One region of the Agrobacterium radiobacter genome, then DNA from elsewhere that is predicted to be linked to it. Evidence: predicted binding sites of a transcription regulator. Region 1 holds the regulator's gene; the other holds the start of a gene.

Evidence for each region. Region 1 encodes LexA, which represses DNA repair genes until DNA is damaged. Its sites were predicted from a motif close to TGTTCNNNNTGTGTTCNG; they were not measured.
Region 2: the regulator LexA is predicted to act here: its motif matches at 1,760-1,777, upstream of recA (recombinase RecA).

Annotation. Positions count from the first base shown of each region.
Region 1 is NZ_JBEGHX010000001.1:1,088,122-1,092,459, reverse strand. Features, by position in the region: gene kdsA (3-deoxy-8-phosphooctulonate synthase) at 1-443, opposite strand, end outside; gene MRBLRC7O_RS05525 (VOC family protein) at 443-1,321, opposite strand; gene lexA (transcriptional repressor LexA) at 1,533-2,255, shown strand; gene MRBLRC7O_RS05515 (glutathione S-transferase family protein) at 2,656-3,333, shown strand; gene MRBLRC7O_RS05510 (ComEC/Rec2 family competence protein) at 3,353-4,338, opposite strand, start outside.
Region 2 is NZ_JBEGHX010000001.1:1,528,030-1,532,367, forward strand. Features, by position in the region: gene alaS (alanine--tRNA ligase) at 1-379, opposite strand, end outside; gene recA (recombinase RecA) at 610-1,701, opposite strand; gene MRBLRC7O_RS07705 (carbohydrate kinase family protein) at 1,948-2,889, shown strand; gene MRBLRC7O_RS07710 (pseudouridine-5'-phosphate glycosidase) at 2,919-3,842, shown strand; gene MRBLRC7O_RS07715 (OmpA family protein) at 4,027-4,338, opposite strand, start outside.

The DNA.
Region 1 (4,338 bases):
TGGCCCTTCTTGACGTTGATGACACGGCCGGTTTTGGCGGCGGCGACGAGAAGATCGGTCTGGCGGCTGAGGAAAGCCGGAATCTGCAGCACATCCACCACCTCGGAAACGATGGCGCATTGCTCCTCGGTGTGAATGTCGGTCAGAACAGGAAAGCCGAATTCCTTCTTGAGATCAGCGAAAACCTGCATCGCGCTGTCAAGGCCGATACCGCGCTTGCCGGAAAGCGAGGTGCGGTTCGCCTTGTCGAAGGAGGACTTGTAGACAAGTCCGATCCCGAGGCTGTCGCAAAGCTCTTTCAGGACACCTGCAATCATGAAGGCATGTTCGCGGCTTTCCATCTGGCACGGGCCGGCAATCAGCGAAAAACGCTCGGCATTGGAGAAGGAAACCTTGCTGACGCCGTCGCCGGCGGTGACTTTGAGATTGTTCGTAACGCTCATCATTTTTCCTCGAAGGCGAAGGCAACGCCCTGACCGGGTGCCGCAGGCACCACCAGGCGACCGTCCGCTTTTGCGCAGGACACGCCATTAGCAGCAAGCGCCGCCTCTGTCACGGCAAGATCGTGCGACGAAAAGACGATGCCCGCACCGCGCAATCCGCCGCCGCTCCAATCAGGAGTATTCGGGGCCTGTCCGCTGAAATCAGGTTTTCCGGTCAATCTGATGCGCGCATTGTCGGTCGCGAAAACCATATCACCATCCGGAGATATTCTGCCCTCACAACCAAACACCGTTTCGATCAAGCGCGCCGCGTTCGGATCATCACCGGAGAACAGAACGATTTCACTGAGGCCGGAGACACCGTTGGCATGGCGCTCCAGCACTGTTCGATCGCCCGGCAGGGCCTGCAGCCGCTGACAACTAAACAGAAAGAAATCCGCCGCCCCGCTTGCCGCAAAAGCCAGCCGGAACGCCGCCTCGCTTTCCGATCCATCCGGCATCCGCACAGGCCGCGAAAACTGGAACACATCGCCCGCTGACACGCCAGACGTCAGAAACCTGTCATGGTCGGCAAGGGCATCTTCGGTTTTGGCGACAAGAGCCGAAAAACCCTCCCGCCCGTCACGTTGCCGGAAGGCCCTGTCCCTGCCCGTGAACACATCTCCCCTGTCTGCCGACGCATTATATTTAGCCGGATCAGCAATTACGAGCGGCTCCAGATAGGTCCCGTCGGTAAAAAAAACACAGGCATTTCGGGTGCCGAAAGGATGCAAAGCCTCCGGTGAGACCGTAAATCCAAGGCTGGCGAGACGTTTCGCGGCAACGCCGATATCCTGCACCGGCAGAACGAGATGATCGACGCTATGGGATTTCATCATGACCTGTTTCCTGCGCTGGCACTCCGCCCGGACATGCCTGGACGATTTGGGCCGCAGAAAAGCACAATCGTAGGCCAAGAAGCAAATCATCAAAACAACAGATAGCAGCTTCACGAAATTTTAGGGGATTGCGGAACACATATGGAACATATAGTGTTCGTTCTGTATTTGTTTCGCGACTTCCACTACGATTCTAAAGGGTGTTTTCCTCATGCTCACGCGCAAACAGCAGGAATTGCTTCTCTTCATTCATGAACGAATGAAAGAGTCCGGCGTGCCGCCATCCTTCGATGAAATGAAGGACGCACTCGATCTTGCCTCGAAATCTGGCATCCACCGCCTGATCACCGCCCTCGAAGAGCGCGGGTTTATTCGCCGGCTACCAAATAGAGCGCGAGCGCTGGAAGTCATCAAGCTGCCTGAGGCCTATACGCCGGGTGCAAGGCCGCAGCGCGGCTTTTCGCCGAGCGTCATCGAAGGCAGCCTTGGCAAACCCAAGGCGTCGGAAGCGGCCCCTGCCCCCAAGACGCCGGCCAATGATCTCGTCGGGGCCGTCACCGTGCCGGTCATGGGCCGCATCGCTGCCGGTGTGCCGATTTCCGCCATCCAGAACAATACCCACGATGTGGCCGTGCCTGTTGATATGCTGGGTTCGGGCGAACATTACGCTCTTGAGGTCAAGGGCGACTCGATGATCGAGGCCGGCATTTTTGATGGCGATACCGTCATCATCCGCAATGGCAATACGGCAAATCCGGGTGATATCGTTGTAGCGCTGGTGGATGATGAGGAAGCCACCCTGAAGCGTTTCCGTCGCAAGGGCGCCTCCATTGCGCTCGAGGCGGCAAACCCGGCCTATGAAACGCGTATTTTTGGACCGGACCGGGTGAAAATCCAGGGCAAGCTGGTCGGACTGATCCGCCGTTACCATTGATTCAAGGCATGGGGCCGCAATTCCTTTTGCTGCGGGCACCATCAAGAGGATGGCGCTCCCCTTATGGAGCATTGCAGCTTGCTCCTTGGAATGATGCGGTTCTGCATAAGTGAGAAGCGACATCGTCTGGCAGGTCCGCACATCTTTTATCGCGAAGGCCAGCAGGCAGCGGTAAGAAACAGATGATTGAAAATGAGCATCCTTAATTTCGTTGAGAAAGGATGCAGGTCATCAGTCTCGTCGCGGTGTGTTTCGTCGTTATCTCCGAATGGTGACCTGCAGGTGCTTCTTTTCTTCCTGTCCCACTCATCAATGCGGCTTATGGGAGCCATGGATTATTTGCAATATTCCTGGGCCCATCCGCCGGTATAGAAATGCGCATCATATCGGGGAACACGCCATGTACGATCTTTATATCGCCAACAAGAACTATTCCTCATGGTCACTGCGGCCATGGGTATTGATGCGCACGCTCGGCATTGCTTTCGATGAAAAACTCGTTCCCTTCGGCGAAGGCGTTTCCTTCTCCACCTTTTCGCCAACCGGCAAGGTGCCTTGCCTCGTTGATGAAGGCGTGACGGTTTGGGAATCGTTGTCGATCGCCGAATATCTGGCGGAGCGACATCAGGGCGTCTGGGCGAGCGACAAGCAGGCAAGAGCCTGGTCGCGTTCGGCTGCGAGCGAAATGCATGCGGGCTTTTTCTCGCTGCGCAATCTCTACCCCATGTCGGTCGGCATTCGCGTAAAACCGAAGGGTGGTGATACCGGGCTAGCGGCCGACATAAAGCGCGTTGATGCGCTGTGGAGCGAAGGCCTGGCAAAATTTGGCGGGCCCTTTCTTGCCGGCCAGAAATTTACGGCGGTCGATGCCTTCTTCTGCCCGGTGGCTTTCCGTTTCCAGACCTATGGCGCGGAACTTTCGCCCGCAGCGAAAGCCTATTGTGACCGGCTGCTCGCCCTGCCCGCCATGCGCGAATGGTACGAGGCCGGACTGAAGGAAACCTGGCGCGACGCGGCGCATGAAGAGGAAATCGGCGGGATCGGCGAATTGACGACGGATCTGCGCATCAAGGCCTGACGATCCAGGCTGGCGGCCCTCATTGTGGTGCCGCCAGCAACCGCGTGACGGCATCAGGGACCTCATGGTCAAAACGGCCGCTTTTCCAGTCGTAATAGCGATGTTCGCTCCAGGGCCTGTCCATGCCGGCTATCGCGGCGCGCAACCTGCCGACTACCGCTACCTGATCGCTGCCGGCAAAGTCTATTTCCAGTGAACCGATCCGGCGCAGGATATCGCGGTTAAGCAGAAGTGCGCCCGAGCGGCATTGGGAGAAGGATGTTCTGCGGGAAACGACGACAATATCGGCGATATCACATGCCTTTCCGGCAAATCGACCATCTTCCAGAACGATGATCCATTCGCCGCTTCCCGCGCGTGCGGCACACCATATGCCTTTGCTGCAGGTGAAAATACCGGGCTCCGCGTCTCTCAGGGCCACCGTCATCTGCCGTGTAACCGCCCTCATCTTTTCCGGATCAAGCTTCGCCTTGGTTAAAGCCACGGTGGTTGCCGCAGCCTCGCTCTTGAGAAAGACCGGCGGAACTGGCTGTTCCGGCAACAGCAGTGCCCTTTGCCACTGGTCATAAACGAAACCCTGCGGCCGTGTTTTCGTCGTGTAGGCTTTGCCATCCTCCAGCAGCGCCACCAGCATGCCATCCTCATGAACAAGCAGATGAGGCGGATTGCGATAGGCCGTGGCCGCCGACAGGCCAAAGGCGAGGACCAGAAACGGCAAACCAAGAAGCGCCAGCCGGCTGCGTAACAATGCCAGCAGCAGAAAACCAACGGAGGCAAGCCCCAGGAACCAGCCATGTGGCCGCCCCGTCGCAGCGCTTCCTCCCCAGGAGGCCACCTCCCGAGAAACTTCGATCACGAGAGCCATACCGTAACCCATGACCTTGAGGAACGGAGCATCGAGCCCGAAAGGCATCAGCAGCATGGCGACAAGGCCGAAAGGCATGACGATCAGCGACATGAGCGGCATGGCGGCCAGATTGGCAAAAAGTCCATAGGTGGTGACAC
Region 2 (4,338 bases), 440 kb from region 1:
CCAGCAGACGGTTGCGGTCGATGCCGAATTCCCTGGTGATCAGGTTCCAGGCATGGGTGATCGCTTCTTCCTTGAAATAATCGCCGAAGGAGAAATTGCCGAGCATTTCGAAGAAGGTGTGGTGGCGGGCGGTATAACCGACATTGTCGAGGTCGTTATGCTTGCCGCCGGCGCGCACGCATTTCTGCGCCGAAGCGGCCGTGGAATAAGGACGGCTTTCAAGACCGGTGAAGACGTTCTTGAACTGCACCATGCCGGCATTGGTGAACATCAGTGTCGGATCGTTGCGCGGCACCAGCGGGCTGGAGGGCACGATCTCATGTCCGTTCTTCTTGAAGTAGTCGAGAAAGGTCGACCGAATTTCATTCACACCGCTCATGCCCACACACCGCTCACAGCTGGAGTCCATCACCGCCACCGGAAATGATGGCTATATTGCAAAATCACTGGCTTTTATCGTCCGCATCCTGCCCTGTCCAGCCATGGAGGCGAAGCAAGACATATAGGCAAAGAAAAAGGGCCGCGCGAATAAAAATCGCGCGGCCCTCTTGATCTATACCATTTCAGCAAAAGCTCCGGGCGGCGACGCCCGGACCTTCGCGGAATGCATCAGCCCTCGTCGCTGCCGTCGTCGCCTTCACCGGCATCCGGGCCGCCATTCTGCAGGAAGCGGTCGGCGATCAGACCGGCATTCTGGCGCAATGCCAGTTCGATCTCATTTGCCGTTTCCGGATTGTCGCGCAGGAAGGTCTTGGCGTTCTCACGCCCCTGCCCCAGACGCTGGCTGTTATAGGAGAACCATGCACCGGATTTCTCGACGATACCGGCCTTCACGCCGAGGTCGACGAGCTCACCGGTCTTGGAAACACCCTCGCCATACATGATGTCGAATTCCACCTGCTTGAAGGGCGGAGCCATCTTGTTCTTGACGACCTTGACGCGGGTCTGGTTGCCGACAACCTCTTCGCGCTCCTTGACGGCGCCGATACGGCGGATGTCGAGGCGAACGGACGCATAGAACTTGAGAGCGTTACCGCCTGTCGTCGTTTCCGGCGAACCGAACATGACGCCGATCTTCATGCGGATCTGGTTGATGAAGATGACCATGCATTTCGACTTGGAGATCGAAGCGGTCAGCTTGCGCAGCGCCTGGCTCATCAGGCGGGCCTGAAGACCCGGCAGGCTGTCACCCATCTCGCCTTCGATTTCCGCCCGCGGCGTCAGCGCCGCAACGGAGTCAACCACGAGAACATCAACCGCACCGGAGCGCACCAGCGTATCGGTGATCTCAAGTGCCTGCTCGCCCGTATCCGGCTGCGAGATCAGAAGGCCCTGCAAATCCACACCAAGCTTGCGGGCATAGACCGGATCGAGCGCGTGCTCGGCATCCACGAAGGCGCAGATGCCGCCCTTCTTCTGGGCTTCCGCAATCGTCTGCAGCGCCAGCGTCGTCTTACCCGAGCTTTCCGGGCCATAAATTTCAACGATGCGCCCCTTCGGCAAACCGCCGATGCCGAGCGCGATATCCAGGCTGAGAGAACCCGTCGAAACGGTCTCCACCTCAACCACATTTTCATTGGAACCGAGCTTCATAATCGATCCCTTGCCGAACGACCGTTCGATCTGGGAGAGCGCCGCTTCCAGTGCCTTGCTTTTATCCACCGATTTATCCTCTACGAGACGCAAAGAATTTTGTGCCATCCGAACCACCTTTAGGTTATTGAAGCCGCACAGGCAATGAAGCAGTATGGAAACGGTATGTACTCTATTTGTTCTCATTTCGCAAGGCTGAGCCAGCATATTGAAAACAAATAGCGATAAGTAGTTTGTTCTGCTTTCGTTTTTCCGTGCCCGGCCCATCGCCGCAAACCGGATGCGAGGTCAGGAAGACGTCAGTTTAGGCCGAATCGTCCGGTCTTTCCATCCGCCAAAGAGGGAAACGCAAGCGTGAAGAAAATACTCGTTCTGGGCGGCGCACATATCGACCGGCGCGGCATGATCGAGACTGAGACGGCGCCCGGCGCGAGCAACCCCGGCTCGTGGATGGAAGAGGCCGGCGGCGGCGGTTTCAACGCCGCGCGCAATCTCTCCCGCCTCGGTTTTCAGGTCCGCATCATTGCTCCGCGCGGCGGTGACGTGACAGGCGAAGCGGTGGCGGAGGCTGCGAAGCAGGCGGGCGTTGAAGACACGCCCTTCACCTTCCTCGACCGCCGCACGCCGAGCTACACCGCCATTCTGGAGCGTGACGGCAACCTCGTCATCGCGCTTGCGGATATGGACCTCTACAAGCTCTTCACCCCGCGCCGCCTGAAGATACGCGCCGTGCGCGAAGCCATTACCGCCAGCGATATTCTGCTTTGCGACGCCAATCTGCCGGATGATACGCTGACGGCGCTCGGCCTCGTTGCCCGCGCCTGCGAAAAACCGCTGGCGGCCATTGCCATATCGCCCGCCAAGGCGGTGAAGCTGAAAGCGGCGCTCGGCGATATCGACATCCTCTTCATGAACGAGGCGGAAGCCCGCGCGCTGACCGGCGAGACGGCCGCCAATGTCCGCGACTGGCCGGATATTCTGCGCAAGGCCGGGCTTTGCGGCGGCGTCGTTACCCGCGGCGCAAGCGAAGTCGTTGCCTTCAATGGAACGGAAAAAGCAATCCTCCACCCGCCTCTCATCCGCGAGGTGAAGGATGTCACCGGTGCGGGCGACGCCATGGCCTCTGGTTATCTCGCCGCCATCGCCGAGGGAAAGACGATTGCGGAGGCCTTGCGACAGGGGGCGGCCGCGGCGGCCATCACCGTGCAGTCCCCCTTCGCCACCTCGCATGAACTATCAAAAGACAGTGTCGAAGCCATGTTGGGGCTTGTTCCCCAGGCTGAAATGCTGGCATGAACCCGCTTTTGAAAACTGGAACAGATGCCATGACCCGCCCCATCTCCCCGCTCCTGCCCATCGTCTATTCTCAGGAAGTCGCCGCAGCCAAGCAGCGCGGCGCGCCGATCGTGGCGCTTGAATCGACCATCATCACCCATGGCATGCCCTATCCCGGCAACATCGAGATGGCCGAAAGCGTCGAACAGATCATCCGCGATCAGGGTGCGGTTCCGGCCACCATCGCCGTCATTCACGGCACGCTGCATATCGGTCTTGAGAAGGACCAGCTTGAGGCGCTTGCCCAGACAACCGACGCCATGAAGGTCTCGCGCGCCGATATCGCCTTTGCCATCGCCGAGCGCCGCACGGGCGCGACCACGGTTGCAGCCACCATGATCGCCGCCGCCCGCGCCGACATCCGCGTTTTTGCGACAGGCGGTATCGGCGGCGTGCACAAGGGCGCGGAAGAGACCTTCGACATCTCCGCCGATCTGACCGAGCTTGCCAAGACCGGCGTGATCGTCGTCTGCGCCGGCGCGAAAGCCATTCTCGATATTCCGAAGACGCTGGAGGTTCTCGAAACCAACGGCGTGCCTGTCGTCACCTTCGGGTCGGAAGAATTCCCGGCCTTCTGGTCCCGCTCCTCCGGCCTTTCGAGCCCGCTTTCGCTCAATAGCCCGGCGGCGATTGCCAATTTCCAGGCAACCCGCGAACAGCTGGGCATCGAAGGCGGCATGCTGGTGGCCAATCCCGTGCCGGAAGCAGACGAAATTCCGCGCGAGGAGATGGAAATCTACATCAACCGCGCCATCTCGCACGCCGAGCGCGACGAAGTCACCGGCAAGGAAGTCACCCCCTACCTGCTCGGCGATATTTTCCGCCTCACAGATGGCCGCAGCCTGGAGACCAATATTGCGCTGGTGCGCAACAATGCGCAGCTTGCTGCTGAGATCGCCGTGGCGCTGAACTGAAGAAAAAATCGTCTTCTCAGTCATCCTCAGGCTTGATCCGAGGATCCACGATGCGCTCGCAGGAATGGATCCTCGCCTCAAGGGCGAGGATGACGGTGTGAAAGCAGAAGGCCTCGCAACCAACAAAAAAGGCCCGGAAAGCTTGCGCTTTCCGGGCCTTTTTCTTTTCAGTTCCTGAACCTGATCAGTTCTGGGCGACCGGCTTCACCAGCGGCGTCACGCGGCGGATGGTGACGCGGCGGTTCTGCTGTTCCGGGCCAAGTGTCTGAACCTTCAGGTAACGCTCGCCATAGCCTTGAGTCGCGAGGTTTTCCGGCGGAATACCGTAAACATCGGTCAGCACATTGGCGACGGAAGCGGCGCGCTCGTCCGAGAGAACGAGGTTGCTTTCATCCGAACCGACGGCATCGGTATGGCCTTCGATCAGGAAGGTTTCCCCCGGGTTCTTGTTGAGCGCCTTGTTGATGGCATCAGCCACCTTGCGCAGGGAGCGTGC